4 regions of the Bacillus sp. JJ1562 genome follow, and region 1 is predicted to be linked to each of the others. Evidence: riboswitches for the same ligand, from Rfam matches in the RefSeq annotation. Region 1 holds a riboswitch; each other region holds the start of a gene.
What was found. Region 1 has a riboswitch for cyclic di-GMP ahead of V7097_RS03235 (sensor domain-containing diguanylate cyclase). Riboswitches for the same ligand answer to the same signal wherever they lie in the genome.

Region 1 (4,466 bases):
CCATGCCCCAATCCTGTGTGACGAGAAACTGTTGTTCAATCGCAGTACCAAGTGTAATAACTTTGTTTCCTGCAATTAATCGTGTTAGCATGAACAATGATAGAGCAGGAATGAATACAACCTGGCAGCCTGATTTTACTCCTTGAATCGTTAGTGGAAAAATCACACGTCGAAACGTTGTCCATTTAGAGGCACCCAGGTCGCGAGAAGCATCTAATAGACTCGGATTTAACTCATTCAATGAATTGAAGATCGGTAAAATCATAAATGGAATAAAAATATAAACGGACACAAACACAAAACTGAAATCAGTAAATAATAGCTGTCTAGGCCCAATACCTAGCACTTCAAGAATCCCATTGGCAGTCCCATAAGCACCAAAAATCCCGATAAAAGCATATGCTTTTAATAGTAGATTGATCCAAGACGGAGCAATGATGAGAAGCAGCCAAAGATGTTTATGCTTCGTTCTTGTGATTAAATAGGCTGTGGGGTATGCAACCAATAAAGTGACAGCTGTTATTAAAAACGCATACCAAAATGAACTTAATGTCATTTTTAAGTAAATTGGCGTGAAAAACGTTTTATAATTTATTAAAGATAGATTTCCCTCTATATCGAAAAATGAATAATAGAGGACAAGTGTAATCGGTGCAATAACAAACATAAGAATCCATAGTGCATAAGGGATAAAATATAAATTACGGGTGAGCTTATTTTCCATGGCTTTCCCCGTCCACATATGCCTCTAAGCGACGATCATATTCTTCTTCTGTTTCACCAAGACGCATAACATGAATTGCCTCAGGATCGAAGTAAAGTCCGATTTCATCGCCAACCTTAGCTTTTTTGGTAGAGTGTACAAGCCATTCATTTCCGTCCTTATCAAAGCCGCAAATTTCATAGTGAACACCTCTGAAAAGCTGAGAATCTACAACAACCTGAAGCTTTCCTTTTTCAACAGAGGTAATTTGTAGGTCTTCAGGACGAATGACAATTTCAACTCGTTCATTGTCTGAAAAACCTTGGTCGACACAGTCGAATGTTTTTCCAACGAATTCAACTAAAAAGTCTTTGTGCATTTTTCCTGAAACGATATTCGATTCTCCAATAAAATCTGCGACAAAGCGGTTAATTGGTTCATCATAAATATCAATCGGGGTGCCACTTTGTTGAATTTTTCCTTTATCCAATACAAAAATCTCGTCAGACATAGCAAGAGCTTCCTCCTGGTCATGTGTGACAAAGATAAAGGTAATGCCAAGGCGCTTCTGAAGGTCGCGAAGCTCATATTGCATTTCTGTACGAAGCTTTAAATCGAGCGCAGATAATGGCTCGTCCAATAAAATAATCTCTGGCTCATTGACAATCGCGCGCGCAATCGCGACACGTTGTCTCTGACCACCAGACATTTCTTTAATTTCGCGATTTTCATAGCCGGTAAGATTGACGAAGCTTAAAGCTTCTTTCACTTTTTTATCGATATCAGATTGCTTCATCTTCTTTATTCTTAAGCCAAAGGCAACATTTTCATATACATTAAGATGTGGAAATAAGGCATAGTCTTGAAATACCGTATTAACCTGACGCTTGTTAGCAGGTGTGGTGTTTACTTTTTTTCCATTAAAATAAACCTCTCCATCTGAGGGTTCAATAAATCCTGCAATCAAACGTAATATCGTCGTTTTTCCACATCCAGAAGGACCAAGAAGGGTATAAAATTTCCCTCTTTCAATTTCAAAGCTAACATTGTTGAGGACAGGTGGATCATTGTCATATTGTTTCGTTACATTATTAAATTGGATAATAGGTATACTGTTCATAGCAACCCCCTTCTTTCTATTAAATTAATATGATAGGATTTATGTAATCCGGCATTATTATACACGAATCGGCGAAAAATACAATAACATTCATAATAGTCAAGGTGAAAAAGTATGGGTTGTATCATTCCAAAAAGTCACGAAAAAGAAACTAGGACATTGGTAGTAGGAAAAAATTCACATTTTTAGAAAAATATTAGGTCAATTTCATTGACCTAACGTGAAAATAGAAATATAATTATAGTACAATTTAAAATACTCTTTCTTTAGTGAGATAATTGAATAAAGTAAAGGCAAATTCATTGAAAGATGAAGACGCAAAACTATAGGGGCTAAGTCCAATAGTGTTCAATAGGCAGGAATTCACCTAACTTGTTGATCATTCACTTTTTGGACATGCCAGCCAGTTGCCGAGTATTACTCGTATCGTAAGAACGAAGATTAATCGGTATTTGATTAGTCTTTTTTTATACCATTATATTATTCTGTTGCTACTATTTTACTAGATTTTTGGATATAAAAATTTTGGAAGTGATTACACATGGAGAAAACCATCCAGAATCTGAACGTACTTAAAAAATTAAGTGGACTAATCAAAAAGGTTGGTTCAGAAAAGCAATTGATTTCTGACGAGACTCGTAGCTTTTTTGACGAGAACTGTCAGGAACAAGAAGAGCTCGAGATTACCAATACCCTTTTAACCCAACTCCAACAAATGAACGAACAAATGGAAAATATGCATTGGATGAACAAACATTACCGTATCCTTCATGAATTTGCCCAAATTTGCAGCAAAACTTTAAATGAAAGCGTTCTTCTTCAAAAGTCCTATGAAATGGTTTCACGTGTTATGCCGGCGGATGCATTTTATATTGCCTTGCATAATCCGGGGGATGCGCATATCCAATTTATTTTTATTATGGATAATGGGGAACAGGCTCCTCCAAGTATTGTAGACTTTGGTGAAAATTATACATCAAAGGTTATTAAAACACGAGAAATCGTTCACCTCAAGCATCAAAACCAAAATATCGAATTTGATACAAAAATGGGGGAAGGGGACGAAGATACAAGGTCCTGTCTTTTCGTACCGGTTGTGATGGATGACCAGGTAAAGGGTGTCATCTCGACTCAAAGCTTTAGAAACTTCGCCTATCGGAAGGAGCACGAGGATCTGTTGCAAATGATCGGTGCACAGGTTATTAACTCGATTGAAACAGCCCGATTATATGCGAAAATCTACACGATGTCTCGTACCGACGAATTAACGGTTTTAAAAAACCACCGTGCTTTCCATGAGGATTTAGCGCAATTAATACGAAACGAAAATGACGAAATTATAGTCATGATGATTGACTCGGATGATTTAAAACAAGTCAATGACCGCTTCGGTCATGATGTGGGAGATTTATATTTAAAGATACTAGCAGACGGAATAAAAACGCTATGTAATGATAAGATTGAAGGCTATCGTTATGCAGGGGATGAGTTCATGATTCTCATCAAAACTCACATCGATAGGGGTGTGATGGAAATATACGATACGCTAAAAGAGTACTATCGTGAACACCCACTTATCATTGACGATAAAAAAATCACCGTTTCGATCAGTACTGGTGTTGGCGTGTTTCCGTATAATGGAACAAGTGTAGATTCCTTGAAAAAGGCAGCAGACCAAGCGCTTTATGCTGCAAAAGAAAGTGGAAAAAATCGCATTGTCGTTGCGGATTAATAAAAGCTCATCCAATTGGATGAGCTTTTTACAATATTATTGTCAAGCTTCAGGCGCCATCAGCTCGAGGCATAAGCCAGAAGCTTCGGAAGGCATAAATCGATTTATGTCAGCGCTCATCTTGTGCTATCGCGGATAGACGGCGCCCTGCACTTTTCTTAATTAATATGGGCAACAATGCCTTCTTCATCGTCTAACACAAGCTTAATTCCAGCATAGGGGTCTCTGTTTAGAAATTCGCCCAGCCATAAACGAATCGCTTCAATTAGGTTTGCCATGATAAGGACCTGTTTTCGATCGTGTACATATGCCTCTGCGGAGAACCCGTAGTCATCGTCATACATGAGCTCCACTTCAACCTCTTTTGGCTTTACTTGCTTTTTTAAGCCGATATAGACACAAATGGCATTAATAATTTCTTGTTCGGAAAGAATTAGCGACGCCATGGATCCGCCTCATTTTTCTTGCGATCTTTAATCATCACGAAGATTTTACGAATAACCACAATCAGAACATAAATCGCAAGAACGTTAATCATTAATCCTAAAAATGATCCAAGCATACCCATTCCACCTAGAAGACCACCAAATAGGAATCCTGCAAGACCACCAAGCATAAGACCTTTCATTAATCCACCTGACATGAACCCACCTTTAGGAGTGGTTGGAGTAGTAGATTTGTTTGTAGCATTTGTATCTTGTTTTTTCTGTTGTTGGAAGTTTGATTTATTGGTGTTTCCAATATTATTATTAAATCCTCTTTTACCTGATTTATAACCTCTTGCCTCAACAGTTGTTGTTTGGTCTTGAAAAACGAAGCTTCCTAGTGGTGAAAAAATCAGAGTAAGCGCTACTAAAGCTGATAAAACCTTTTTCATATAAATGTGTACCTCCGTAAGTTAGAATGTTTAT
Region 2 (4,466 bases), on a different contig from region 1:
CGTTTGGTGGTTTTAGTAATAAAGCTAGTGCTCAGTTTGATGAAGAGACATTTAAAACTCCCTCAAACGGAACGCTTACTTCTGGTTTTGGACCTAGATGGGGACAGCAGCACAACGGTATCGATATTGCAGCTTATCTTAATAACCCTATCAAGGCTGCAGCAAAGGGGAAGGTAATCGAGGTAGGTAGAAACAGAGCTTCCGATAATAAAAAACCATGGTTTGGAAATTATGTTATTATTTCACATAATTTCGGAGGATCCACCACTTATAATACAGTATATGGTCATTTGAATAGTACCGCAGTAAGTGTTGGTTCTACCGTGAGCCAAGGACAAGTTATTGGATATGAAGGTAACACAGGAGACGTAGTAGGACCATCAGGAATCCATTTACATTTTGAAATTCACAGAAATGGTGCTGCAATAAATCCAGCACCATTAACAGGCGATTGGAAATTTATATCTAGTGGCTGGACTTATAAGTATCTAGATGGAAGTTTACATAAGGGTTGGTTAAAGGATAATGGAACATGGTATTACACCGACACCTCATCAGGTATTATGAAGACTGGATGGGTTTTAGTGGGAACAACCTGGTATTTCATGAATACCAGTGGTGCAATGCAAACTGGATGGATTGTAGATGGTAGCCATTGGTATTATCTTGCGTCAAACGGAGCAATGCAAGCTGGATGGGTACAGGATGGAAGTCATTGGTATTATTTAACTGAAGTTTCTGGTGGAGCAGTCCCTAAAGGAGCGATGCAAACCGGATGGTATTTTGACGGAAGTTCTTGGTACTATTTAAATCCTGTATCAGGTTCAATTCCTAAAGGAGCTATGTACACAGGATGGAACCGTATTGATGGCAAAGACTATTACTTCTACAATAATGGAGTTATGGCAAAAAATACAACTGTTAATGGACGTTACTTAGGTTCAGATGGGGCTGCAACAAATTAATAGTTGTTTGACCTGAAATAAGATATATACATTATATGAAACTAGTATTATAAAAAAGGGTTTAACCTTAGTGTTTAATACATTTTTTGCCCTCACCTTTGTGAGGGCTGTTTCTTTATTATTAAAAAAGCCACCTACTGCTTCAAAATAGGTGGCTCTAGCGCAAAAGCCGGAATCCTCCTTTCCAACTCCTACGCAAGCCTCGTGATGATTATAAATCTAAAAATTACCAAATGCAGTTAAATTTGTCACACTTATAAAAAAATACAAAATTCGACATAAAAAGGTATAAAATAACTAAATTATTCGTTTCCCGAAACTTTTTTGTCAATTTTTGTTGAATTCGCACGACTTTTGTCTTATGCTATATATGGAAAAAGCATTACATTTGAATAAGCTATACGATAACGGCAAACTTATCGAAAGATAAGGACGCAAAGCCACGAACCTAAAGCACACTTGCTATGGTAGTCGGGTTACCGAATTTAGCGGAGAAAGATGACTCCCGTTTTATTTCGGCGTAGTCATCTTTTTTTTATATTCTAAAAAAGTAAGAATGAAAGGGGTGATTACCAAAAATGATTAAAAATTTAATACACAATGAACTATTCACACATTTTTTCCAACCCATCATTGATATTCAAACATGGACTAGGTTAGGATATGAAGGACTTCTTAGAACCTCACATACTGCAAACCCAGAAGAAACTTTTAAACTAGCAAAAACAGAAAAACAGCTCTATGAATTAGATTCGCGGTCTATTCATAAAGCTGCTTTTACCTTCCATTCGGCAGGATTTTCAAAAAAGGACGGTCATTTGTTTTTAAATGTATTTCCATCTACTATTACAAATACAAACTTTCTGCCCTTTATAAAGAAAATTATTACCGAAAACAACTATATAAGTCAACAAGTCATATTTGAAATTAGTGAAATGGAATCAATTAACGATTATATAGGTTTAAAAGAGAATATTTCCAAATTAAAATCAGAGGGTATTCAATTTGCAATTGATGATGTCGGAAAAGGAAACTCTAATCTCAAATCGATAATTGAGCTAAATCCAGATTTTATTAAATTTGATAAGTATTTCTCTAAGAACCTGTATAGGGATACTAAAAAACAAGCAATTATTAAGACTATTCTCCATTACACTAATAGTCATAACATCAAATTAATTCTAGAAGGGCTTGAAACTGATGTAGATTTAGCAGTTGCAAAAGCTATTGGTGTTAAGTATGCTCAAGGCTATATATTGGGAAAACCAAAAAGCCTTAAAATTGTATAATTGAGGTGATAATTTTTGAATTACATAGTTTTATCACAAACTATAATATTAGTATTTTTGTTAATTTTATTTATTAGAGATGAACGAAGATTAGTAAAACAAGCTCATATAATTGAAACTTTAAACAAAAATAATAAATCATTAAAAAATCAATTATTAAAAGTAAATAAATTCAAGCCAGTCAACAAAAGACATTCTTATAGAATTGAACTCCCTGGAATAGATAGCAAATTTACTCTCATTGATATTGGTAACAATTCTTTAGGGGCATTAAAAAATAGGTCTTTTAACGGAATGATTAATGATATTAGTGTTGGGGGACTAAAATTTCATTCACCTTATGAATTTCCCGTTAAATACAATATTATTATTAAAATAAACTTTACTTTCCAAGGTGAGGAATTCGATTTAAGAGGTAAAATTATCCGAAGGGAAGATCACATTAAAGGAAAGTCAGTTTCATACGGTGTTGAGTTTGTTGATTTATCTGTAAATGACACCAAAAGATTAAACGTAACACTACACAATTATCAAGTTACACAAAGGAATAAAATAAGTTAACAAATAGTTTAAGCCCCACTTACGTGAGGGCTCTTTTTATATTTTACAAATAAAAAAGCCTAATCTCCATAGAAATAGGCCTTCCTCATGTTAATCTTACCCAGTTTATTTCCTCAAATTGCTTTATCGCTTCTTCAATTACTTCTTCTTTTATACCTTCCTGTTTAATCCGAACAGATGTTAAATCAGATGCATCGGGAAAAACAAATACATCATATATACCATCTACTTCAAATATCTGCAAATACACTTTAGAATTAATCACTTTGGTTGCAGTTAATTCTTTTCGTTCCATAATACATTCATCCCCCCATTTAGAGGATTCAATAAGGAGAGAATTATTCCTTTGTTATTTTGTGACAAATATGTGAACGATAGGGAAAAAGACCTAACTCCTAAGAGATAGATTGCTTACCCATCCTTATCGTTTTGTAATTGCGCCCATACCTTCTAGTACAATTTTAGCATCTTTATTAAAGTAAGGGATTATATCCTCACGAAGCAATAGTTGAGAGTTTTCTTTGATAAGTAATTTTAATCCCCTTAAATCGAACTTTGTAGCATAAGTATTAATCGTATTTATTATTGCTAATTCATTTCTTTGTAATGGCTTGCAATCTGAATTATGCATGTCAGTTAAAAGTTTCAATAGGTCCCGAGCATTTCTATTTAGGAAATGCCTTTTGGAATTTAATAATTCAATATTTTCTTCAATGTATTTTCTTGCCGTTACTAGATCGAGAGCATCTACGTTGTTGTTTATTTCTCTAATTATCTGTTCTATATCCATTTTTAAGCTCCTATAAAATTATGTCGAATATTGTCTAACAACAATAATATCGGTTACAAAACAACGATTTGAAGAAATTTTCATATTAACGTTGTTGAAAAAAGGATTCCATAATTGTAAAATTCCTTTAGATTCTAGTAGAGAGGTTGTATTATTATGAAACCATCAATTGGTCACAATCTTAGAATGTTAAGTTTCCAAAAAAACTTCACACAATTGCAGGTTGCTCAAGCTGTTGGAATAAGTGAAAATTCTTTGAGTAGATATGAGCAGGGCCAAAGAACGCCAAGCGAAGAGTTACTCTATAAGTTTGCGGAATTTTATGAGGTGCCTGTTTCAAAGATAAGAGTTGAATAAAATAGCCCAAACATCCATGAGGGCTTTTTTAAATTTCAAATAAAAAAGCCCCTTCTCCGAAAAGACAGGGCTACTACTAAAGAGTTTTTGGTGCAATATTAATTTATCCATTAAAGAAAATCTTTATCCAACCGAAAAACGATAACCACAAAGGAATACTAAGCAACGTTCCCCAGAAAAATTCTTTTGGAAAATTTTCTTTTTGTTGCATTTCATCACGTCCCTAGTACTTATATACCCAAGACTTTAAGAAATTATAACCTATTTACTCGTTTCTAACCAATGTTTACGATACACATCTAAGACTTGAGCAAATGCCCTTGCTGTGTAATAATCATACACACCGTTTTGTGTACGAATCATTTGATCCTGCTGGAACTGTTTCACCTTACCAGCTGTCCAATCGTCATAGATGTCTCTATCTTTGTCGGATTGCATAATATAACCTAATGCAGCCAATTGTTGGTGCACAATCCGTACACCTTCACCTTTATCACCAACTTT
Region 3 (4,466 bases), on a different contig from region 1:
GTCAAAGCATCCATCATGAGGGCGATTGCGACACCTGATAGTAAAAGATGAGTGACATTTATTCTACCGTTCACTCTTGAGAGGATGTAAACTAATATGATCGTCACAGCAGCTCCGATGAATGCGCTGATCGACAGTGAATAAGTACCGAAAATTGAAAATGCGCCAAACAGCATACCTAAAGTCGCCGTTGCGGACGCGCCTGATGAGACCCCAAGAATGAAAGGATCAGCCAGATGGTTACGAACCAATGCCTGCATAACAACCCCTGTAATCGCCAACGAAGCACCAACGATCATCCCTAATAATACCCTAGGCAGACGCAAGCCCCAGACGATATTATACTCAACCTGTGTCCAGTTATTTTCAATAGTAAGAAATGGAAGTTTTGCGAGAAGAATCTTGATAACTGTTCGTGGATCAACAGAAACAGGTCCAATTCCAATCGCCAAGAGAATAGAAACAATGCTAAAAACAAGTAGCAGCACTGTAATAACCTTCATATTCGGTTCATCTTGATTGAAGATTTTTCGAAACGAATTTCTGTTCATAGTTAATCCTTTCAATAATCGTAAACGCCCAGAATAGTTTCTGAGCGTCTTGTTTTAAACACCTTTATAGTCATTGCTTTCAAATAAGTCAATTAGTTCGACGTCTTTGTTTTTATCCTGGAAATAGCGATACGTAAAATCATTTTCAAACAAAACAACATAGCGCTCGTTACGGTCGCGAACAAGTAAACTTCTTGAATCGAATAGACGTGTGTCCACATTCTTATTAGCAATCCATCTTGGGATGCGTGTTCCAATCGAGGTGAATTCAACTGAAACATTGTATTCTGCCTCTAAACGATATTCAAACACATCATATTGAAGTTGACCAACTGCACCCAAAATGAAATCTTCATTTGACTCTTGTCTGAATAATTGAATCGCCCCTTCTTGAACGAGCTGCTCAATTCCTTTTCTAAATTGCTTCGCCTTCATCACGTTCTTTACGCGAACCTTACGATACATTTCCGGCGGGAACACAGGTAACTCTTGATAATGCATATCTTCTTTACCAGCCGTTAATGTATCGCCGATTTGGTACACGTTCGGGTCATAGATTCCGATTATATCACCAGGATATGCCTCATCAACTGTCTCACGGCTTGCCGCCATAAACTGTTGAGTCTGATTCAATTTGATCGATTTACCTGTACGAGTGATGTTAACGCTCATTCCGCGTTCAAACTTTCCAGAGCAGACACGTAGGAATGCAATCCGGTCACGATGCTTCGTATTCATGTTGGCTTGGATTTTAAAAATATACCCTGAGAACGTTTCGTCCTCTGGTGGGACTAAACCAAGATTTGTTTTACGTGGCTTCGGTTCTGAAGCAAATCGTAAAAACGTATTAAAAAATGTTTCCACCCCAAAGTTTGCGAGCGCACTTCCAAAAAATACAGGAGTAAGTTCACCCTTGGCGACACGCTCCACATCAAAATTGTTTCCAGCTTCGTCTAGTAAAAGCAACTCGTCTTGTGAACTGTCATAAACCGGACTTTCAGTAATAGCTGGATGCTTGCCGTCCTCAAGCTCCTGTAATGGAATGAGTTTTTCATCTTCATTACCAGTAAAATGAACAAACCGATTGTTAAAACGATCGACAATCCCTAAAAATCGTTTTCCCATACCCACTGGCCAGTTCATTGGATAGGATTCAATGCCTAGAACCTCTTCAATTTCAGCTAAAAGTTCAAGTGGATCCTTACCTTCACGGTCAAGCTTATTAATGAATGTAAAAATCGGAATTCCTCTCATGCGACAAACTTTGAAAAGCTTAATCGTTTGTGGCTCAACACCCTTTGTGGAATCGATGATCATCACAACACTATCCACGGCAGTTAGCGTACGATAGGTGTCCTCACTAAAGTCCTCGTGCCCTGGTGTATCCAGAATATTGACATAGAAGTTTTCATATGGAAAACTCATAACACTTGATGTTACGGAGATTCCACGTTGCTTTTCGATTTCCATCCAGTCCGATGCGGCGAATTTCCCTGATTTTTTTCCTTTTACCGTACCCGTTTCTCGAATTACATTTCCAAAAAACAATAGTTTTTCTGTCATCGTGGTTTTCCCGGCGTCCGGGTGTGAGATGATGGCAAAGGTTCTTCGTTTTTGTACTTCATCTATATAACTCATGCAAATTTCCCTTCCGTTATCACGAATTGTATCTAAAAAAATATATCACAATTAAAAAAGAACTACAACGTGAATTGATTCCAATTTTGCCGAGGAAAACCATCAAAAAAAAAGCATTTATGTGATACAAATCACATCCTGCAATATAAGTTCCCACTATACTGAAGGTAGAAATAGAAAAATACTCTAATGAGGTGAAGGTTCATGTTTGCAGCATATTTTATTCTTATTAGTATTATTCTCATTTGTGTCGGTTTTACAGTACAAATTATGAACGGCATTAGAGAAATAGATAGAAAATCACTAGATAATTAATCTTGAAAAAGAAAACGGGAGAAGCTAGTTTTTCTACTAGACTCTCCCGTTTTTTCGTCATCATATAAAGGTACCCTTCCATTCTATAGCAACCCGGCCGCCATAGAGAATTCTCCTTAGGCCCGTGGCTTTGCGTCATCGTTTTTCAACAATTTTGCCTTTTGTATAGTTTGGTCGTCTATCTATGCTGTCTATCTAATAGCTTTACTCATGCGCTGATATTTACGTTGAATGCTAATTGGACTACGGTTTAGCCTTTTTCCAATATCAGAAAATGGTGTACCCGTTGCCACAAGCTCGATCATGGAATGAATTTCAACAGTTGTCCATGAGCGGTAATTGACCCTCTTTTGCTTTGAACGTTCCCCTTCAACCCAGCTAGGTTCAGGAACGATTGCATTTTTTTCAATCTTCGAGAAATCAATTCGGTCTTTGTTGTTTTTTGCCCAACCCCAAAAATCTTCGGGTTTAATAAAGTAAAACTTTCGTGTGTTTCGTGTTGCTTTTTTTGTGTACTTTAGTCCATGGTTGTCAATCCATAGCTTTACAGACTTTGGATCAATTTTTAATAGAGTTGCCAATTCATGCATCGTTAACTGGCCAGTGAAAGATTTCGTGTTTGAAAGCCCTAATCTCTTAATTTTTAACTCAACCGCCGTTTCTGTTCTATCGAGGTGACCTGCAATCGTAGAGATCTTCATACGACCTACATTATCTTTCAAAAACTCTATTTCCTCATACGTCCATGTTCTTTTCTTCAAATCAAAAATCCCCTTTTCATTCTTAATAGTACTAAGAATGAAAGGCCTTTTGATGACATACTCTTATCATATCATACTATTGAACTAAAAAAACACCGGTATTTTTATTTTCCCTTGAATTGTCAAGTGCTTTTTATACTCTTTATAGTTTGCGAGCATTTATGTGACCCATACTATCTTTTCCTCTCTGAAAATAGGTATATGGATAGTCATATCTTTGCGACGCCAATCGATAGATTTCCATAAAAATCGATACAATCACAAAAAGCAAAAGCCTAGGGAATTGTCCTCAGGTTTGGTAGTTTAATTATTTTTAATAACAAGCTTCATCGCATGGATCTGGCCTAAATGATAGGATATATGGAAGAGTGCTAGGTTGGTTATATCACCGAAGGTTTCAAGCCCGAGAAATGGTTGTTTCAATCTTTCTTCAAATCGTTCAATGGGGATTTGCTGAGTTCTGGTTACCTGTTCGGTAAATTGAGTTACCATAACTGCTAATGATGGGATGTCTCCATTCCAACTGGCAGGACTAGTTCCTTTTGCAAAGAGATCCATATAATTTTCCGGTAGAAAAGTAGACTTCTTCGGATAACCAAACATAAATTGTTCATTGATGGTAACGAGATGCCCTACATGCCAAAGGATTGTATTATTAAAACCGTCCGGTTGAATGGTAACTATCTCGTCCGTTACATCCTCCAACTCGCCAAGAAAACGACCTTTTAACAATTCAAATTGTGTTAATAAATAGTGACTCATTTTTAATTCCTCCTGTTTTTTCAAGTGGTAGTAATCTATATGGCAATTTTGCGTATTTGAGACCTGATTCTTATCGTTTTCGAAAAGATAGTCTGTTTCCCAAATAATTTGAATGCATTTTATGATATTTAGGTAGTAGTTATTACAAAGCATATTTCCTATGGTCTAGTATATTTTTGAATCTATTTAAATTTGCTGTCACTAACCAATACATGCTGTCGTTTCCCGGGAAATGTTGTCGGTGATAGTAAATTATTTCAGATATATTTCTCCGTTATGAAACATACGAAAAGGCCCAAAACCGCATTTCCGGTTTGGACCTTCCTTCACATTATGTTAAATTTCTTTCAATCTTGTATTCCTCTGTTTTTTCAGTGAGCCACACAGTATATTCCTCTGAGACTTTTTGATTAAACAAGACTTCGTAAATGGTGTCTTT
Region 4 (4,466 bases), on a different contig from region 1:
TATTTGCAATAGTATAGAAGAGGCAGTGAGAGATTCAGATATTATTATTACTGCAACATGGTCAAGAGTACCTTTCTTATATTCAAATATGATTAAGGAAGGAGTTCATATCACAACATTAGGACCAGATGAACCGGGTAAATGTGAAGTTAGTGCAGAATTAATCCAGCAATCACTATTTGTTTGCGATGACCGTCAATTTGCAGTTCAAATGGGTGCAATTGGAGGAGTGGGATTATCAGCAGATGCCATTCATGCTGAAATAGGAGAGGTTATGACTAACGATAAATTAGGTAGAAAAAAAGATGAACAAACGACAATTTATGGTTCTGTCGGATTAGCTTTTCAAGATTTAGTAGGTGCTTGGCATGTTTATCAAAAAGCAAAGAAATATAAAAAAGGGCGTTACATAAATTTTTTAGATTAATCGCAGTTTTATAGACTCAAGGGGAAGAAAAATATCTTTGTAGGGGATAGTAATATGATCATTATGATAAACGGAGCATTTGGAGTAGGGAAAACTACTATTGCGAATGAGCTTCAAAAAGAAATAAAAAATAGTATGATATATGATCCTGAAGAGATAGGTTTTATGTTGAGAAATGTGGTTCCAGAGGAAATAAAAAGACTTGAAGCAGAAACAGGCGATTTTCAAGATTTGCGTTTATGGAAAGAATTAACCGTTGAGGTGGCAAAACGGTTAATTACAACCTATAAAATGAACCTTATTGTACCGATGACTATTCGGAAACTAGAATACTTTCATTACATATATAATGGTTTCAAAAGTATGGATGAGCAAACGTATCATTTTTGTTTGACGGCTAGTAAAGAAACCATTTACGAAAGGCTGAGGAAACGTGGTGAGGAAGAAGGAAATTGGTGTTTTCAACAAACTGAAAAATGCTTGAAAGCCTATATAGAAAACGACTTTGCAGAGTACATAGACACCGAAAAAGTTAGCGTCAATGTTATTATCAACAATATAAAAGAAAAGCTAAACAAGATTAATTAATATTTCCCAAGTGTGCCCTGTCTCCTCGAAGATAGGGCTTTTTTATTATTTGAGGCAATCTTAACTCTTTGGGATTCTAACCGATATCAATATTAGCAGACAATATTCGACATATTTTAAAGGAGCTTATATATGGATATCGAACAGATAATTAAAGAAATTAACAACAGCGTGGATGAACTTGATCTAGTCACGGCAAGAAAATACATTGAAGAAAATATCGATTTTCTAAATTCTAAAAGGAATTTCCTAAATAGAAATGCTCGAGATCTATTGAAAGTCCTAATTGACATGCATAATTCAAATTACAAGCCGTTACAAAGAAATGAATTAGCTATAATAAATACAATTAATACTTACTCTACAAGGTTTGATTTAAGAGGAATAAAATTATTAATAAAAGAAAACTCTCAGCTATTGCTTCGTGAGGCTATAATTCCTTATTTTAATAAGGATGCAAAAATTGTGCTAGAAGGTATGGGAGCAATTACAAAACAATAAGGATTGGGTAAGCAATCTATTTCTTCAGAGGTAGGACTTTTATTATTATTATTATTATAGCCCTCACAGTTGTGTGGGCTATTTTATTCAACTTTTATCTTTGAAACACTTACTTCGTAAAACTCCTCAAACTTATAAATTAACTTTTCATTCAGGGTCCTTTAGGCAATCTCAAATCTAATTAAAGAATTTTCACTAAATCCAATAGCTTGAGCAACTTGTGACTGGTTAGTTTTTTTTGGAATCTTAACATTCTAAGATTGTGACCTATTGTTGACTTCATTATAATACACCTGTATTGAAGGTCATTTGCTGAATCAGCTTTTGGCAGGCCGCCAAAGGACCCAACTCGTTATACAGGTATAATTATCTATTTTAGGGATGATTTTGCAGTATTTTGTTGAAAATTGTTGAAAAACTCCAACTTTCGTTTTATAGTTAAATTGGTTTATTTAAACTATTGACAAAAATTGAAAAAGGCAAACTTATCGAAAGGTAAGGACGCAAAGCTGCGGGTCTAAGGTTCTGATAACTATGATAGCCGAGTTGCCAAAAAGTTTGTGAATAAATATATCGGTTATAGAAATAACCATTTATCCAAATTTATCCACCATCTTTTTGGTGGATTTTTTTATTTTAAAAACAAAGGAGCTTCTATAAATGGCTATAAAATGAATCTTGATTAATACGAAAGAAGGTTGAAATAAGATGAAGACTATCAGTAAAGAACAAGTTTGTTTTAAGTGTAAAGAACTAAAATCCGTTAATGACTTTTATGATAAAGGAAATCGCTTTATGAATTGTTCAGAATGTCGCAGTGCTAGATTCAATAGAAAAAAGTCGTTTGAAGTATTATTAAATAAAGAGAAGCAAACAAGACAATATGTTTAAGAATAATCTGAAATTCATATCCACCGTCTGTAAATATAAATTAGTAAGGTAGTTAGCTTAACAGATATTGGCTGTTCTAGCTATGATTTTCATATAATAAGGAGATGTTTATCTTGACCGTGTTATTTGGAACTGTTGAATATTTCGAAAAAGAAATAGTGAACCAAATGTCTACTGAAAAATTGCAAAATTTGTCTTTAAGTAAAAGTATAGAATTTGCCTATTCATCGGTAAAAAGTGAAATTACGAATGTTTTTATATGTAGTGATATATTTCGGAAAGATTTATTGTTGAATATTGAAAAAGCATATGAACAGGTTAGAGGTTCTATGGTGGGTGTTGATTAAAGGTTTTAGTTGAGCTTTTTGAAGGTGAGTTACCGCACCGAGATGACTTTCTACCTGCGCGGATTTGACGGTCACCCCGGAGATCAGTACGTTTACGACGGGTGGTCCGACGCGCTGACAATATTGTGAAAAAATTTATTTAAGCGGGTGCATTACTTTAAGAAGGATTACTACTTTAGAGGGAAAATCCACACTCACTAGAGATGGGTTTTAGAAATGAACTAGTCATAATGTTTAGTATCACATTATCGAGTGTCGTAAGTAAAATGTAGTAATAGAGTATCCCTATTCTATAAATTAATTTGCAGAATTGTAAAAAAACGTAAGGAAAAAGGTTGAATTTTGTTAACACAATTGTTATCAAGCTATGAACATATCTATATACTAGCTTAACATCCCTTTTCTAGAATATGTTTGAATACATATTTTAGATAGGAGATGGAGAATATGAGCAAAAAATTATTAATCGGTACAGGGATGGCCTTTTCGTTGTTATTAAGCCCATTTGGTCAGGCGTTTGCAGAAGGACCGACAGTAGGCGAAAGAAAACAAGTGGAAAATGTAGCACACCGTGGTGCATCAGGTCATGCTCCTGAAAACACAGTTTCTGGTTATGATTTAGCAGTTGATATGAAAGCCGATTATATTGAAATTGATGTTCAAAGAAGTAAAGATGGTGAATTAGTATTGATTCATGATACAACAGTGGATCGTACAACAAATGGAACAGGAAAAGTAGGAGATTTAACATTTGAACAGTTTAGAAGCCTTAGAAGTCTTGATGCAGGTAGCTGGAAAGGGGAACAATTTGCAGGAGAACAAATCCCAACATTTGAAGAGATTCTTGATCGTTACCGTGGGAAAATTGGAATTTTCATAGAATTAAAGGCTCCGGAGCTATACCCTGGTATTGAAGAACAAGTAGCAGAAGCATTAAAAGAACGAAATCTCGATAAACCGCAAAATGAAAAAATCCTTATTCAATCTTTTAACTTTGAATCCATGAAAAAAATGAACAAGCTTCTTCCTAATGTCCCGATTGGTGTAATAACTTCTAACCGTGCAGATACAACAATGAAAGCTTTACAAGAATTTTCAACATATGCGGATTGGTTTAACCCCCATTATGGAATGGTGACAGATGAATTAGTGAATCAAGTTCACTCTCTTGGTATGCAAATTGGATCTTGGACAGTACGTAGTCAAGAAGTAGCTGACTTTCTATTCGAAATGAAGGTTGACGCAATCGTTACTGATTATCCGGACTATGTAGATCCTGGAAAATAAAATTACTGTAATATAGTTTGACAAAAGGAGTAGTTGCTACTCCTTTTTTTGTATGGATCTTTTCTCCAAGGAATTAGTTTAACGTTTTAAATAATTTTTAATTAATTTTTGGCCGAAAAAAAGGTTATTATCTTTCTTTATAAACAATAATGCAGGTTAATTAAGAACTTGATATCTCATATTATTATAAGGTATGGGAAAATAAACAGATTAAATGGAAAATAGATGTTTTTAACCAAATTCATTGTGGGCTAAAAGTCATATGTGCTTTCGAGTGGTTGTACCGGGGCATCAGCTAACAACTGTGGAATAAGGTTTAGCGATTTTTTGAACTCTTCCTAACTTAATTATAGCAAATTAAATAAGGTCAAAATAGACTGTTTATTCTCATTTACTACTGTTAGAATGCAATAGAACTTTAATGA

Region 2: linked by a shared signal. The riboswitch ahead of V7097_RS11220 (EAL domain-containing protein) and the one ahead of V7097_RS03235 (sensor domain-containing diguanylate cyclase) in region 1 are both predicted to bind cyclic di-GMP.
Region 3: linked by a shared signal. The riboswitch ahead of V7097_RS10740 (peptide chain release factor 3) and the one ahead of V7097_RS03235 (sensor domain-containing diguanylate cyclase) in region 1 are both predicted to bind cyclic di-GMP.
Region 4: linked by a shared signal. The riboswitch ahead of V7097_RS16075 (hypothetical protein) and the one ahead of V7097_RS03235 (sensor domain-containing diguanylate cyclase) in region 1 are both predicted to bind cyclic di-GMP.

The regions. Positions count from the first base shown of each region.
Region 1 covers NZ_JBALOQ010000004.1:108,026-112,491, reverse strand. The annotation lists gene V7097_RS03245 (ABC transporter permease) at 1-724, opposite strand, end outside; gene V7097_RS03240 (ABC transporter ATP-binding protein) at 714-1,823, opposite strand; cyclic di-GMP riboswitch class I at 2,106-2,167, shown strand; gene V7097_RS03235 (sensor domain-containing diguanylate cyclase) at 2,365-3,555, shown strand; gene V7097_RS03230 (YxcD family protein) at 3,714-4,001, opposite strand; gene V7097_RS03225 (hypothetical protein) at 3,989-4,432, opposite strand.
Region 2 covers NZ_JBALOQ010000017.1:113,874-118,339, forward strand. The annotation lists gene V7097_RS11215 (peptidoglycan DD-metalloendopeptidase family protein) at 1-965, shown strand, start outside; cyclic di-GMP riboswitch class I at 1,365-1,449, shown strand; gene V7097_RS11220 (EAL domain-containing protein) at 1,544-2,254, shown strand; gene V7097_RS11225 (PilZ domain-containing protein) at 2,270-2,815, shown strand; gene V7097_RS11230 (hypothetical protein) at 2,901-3,110, opposite strand; gene V7097_RS11235 (hypothetical protein) at 3,237-3,605, opposite strand; gene V7097_RS11240 (helix-turn-helix transcriptional regulator) at 3,762-3,962, shown strand; gene V7097_RS11245 (peptidoglycan-binding domain-containing protein) at 4,224-4,466, opposite strand, start outside.
Region 3 covers NZ_JBALOQ010000017.1:39,315-43,780, forward strand. The annotation lists gene V7097_RS10735 (FecCD family ABC transporter permease) at 1-551, opposite strand, end outside; gene V7097_RS10740 (peptide chain release factor 3) at 606-2,189, opposite strand; cyclic di-GMP riboswitch class I at 2,589-2,673, opposite strand; gene V7097_RS10745 (DNA-binding protein) at 2,696-3,265, opposite strand; gene V7097_RS10750 (DinB family protein) at 3,569-4,027, opposite strand; gene V7097_RS10755 (peptidylprolyl isomerase) at 4,359-4,466, opposite strand, start outside.
Region 4 covers NZ_JBALOQ010000024.1:64,211-68,676, reverse strand. The annotation lists gene V7097_RS16090 (ornithine cyclodeaminase family protein) at 1-427, shown strand, start outside; gene V7097_RS16085 (AAA family ATPase) at 482-1,015, shown strand; gene V7097_RS16080 (hypothetical protein) at 1,148-1,516, shown strand; cyclic di-GMP riboswitch class I at 1,985-2,070, shown strand; gene V7097_RS16075 (hypothetical protein) at 2,521-2,754, shown strand; gene V7097_RS16070 (glycerophosphodiester phosphodiesterase) at 3,202-4,041, shown strand.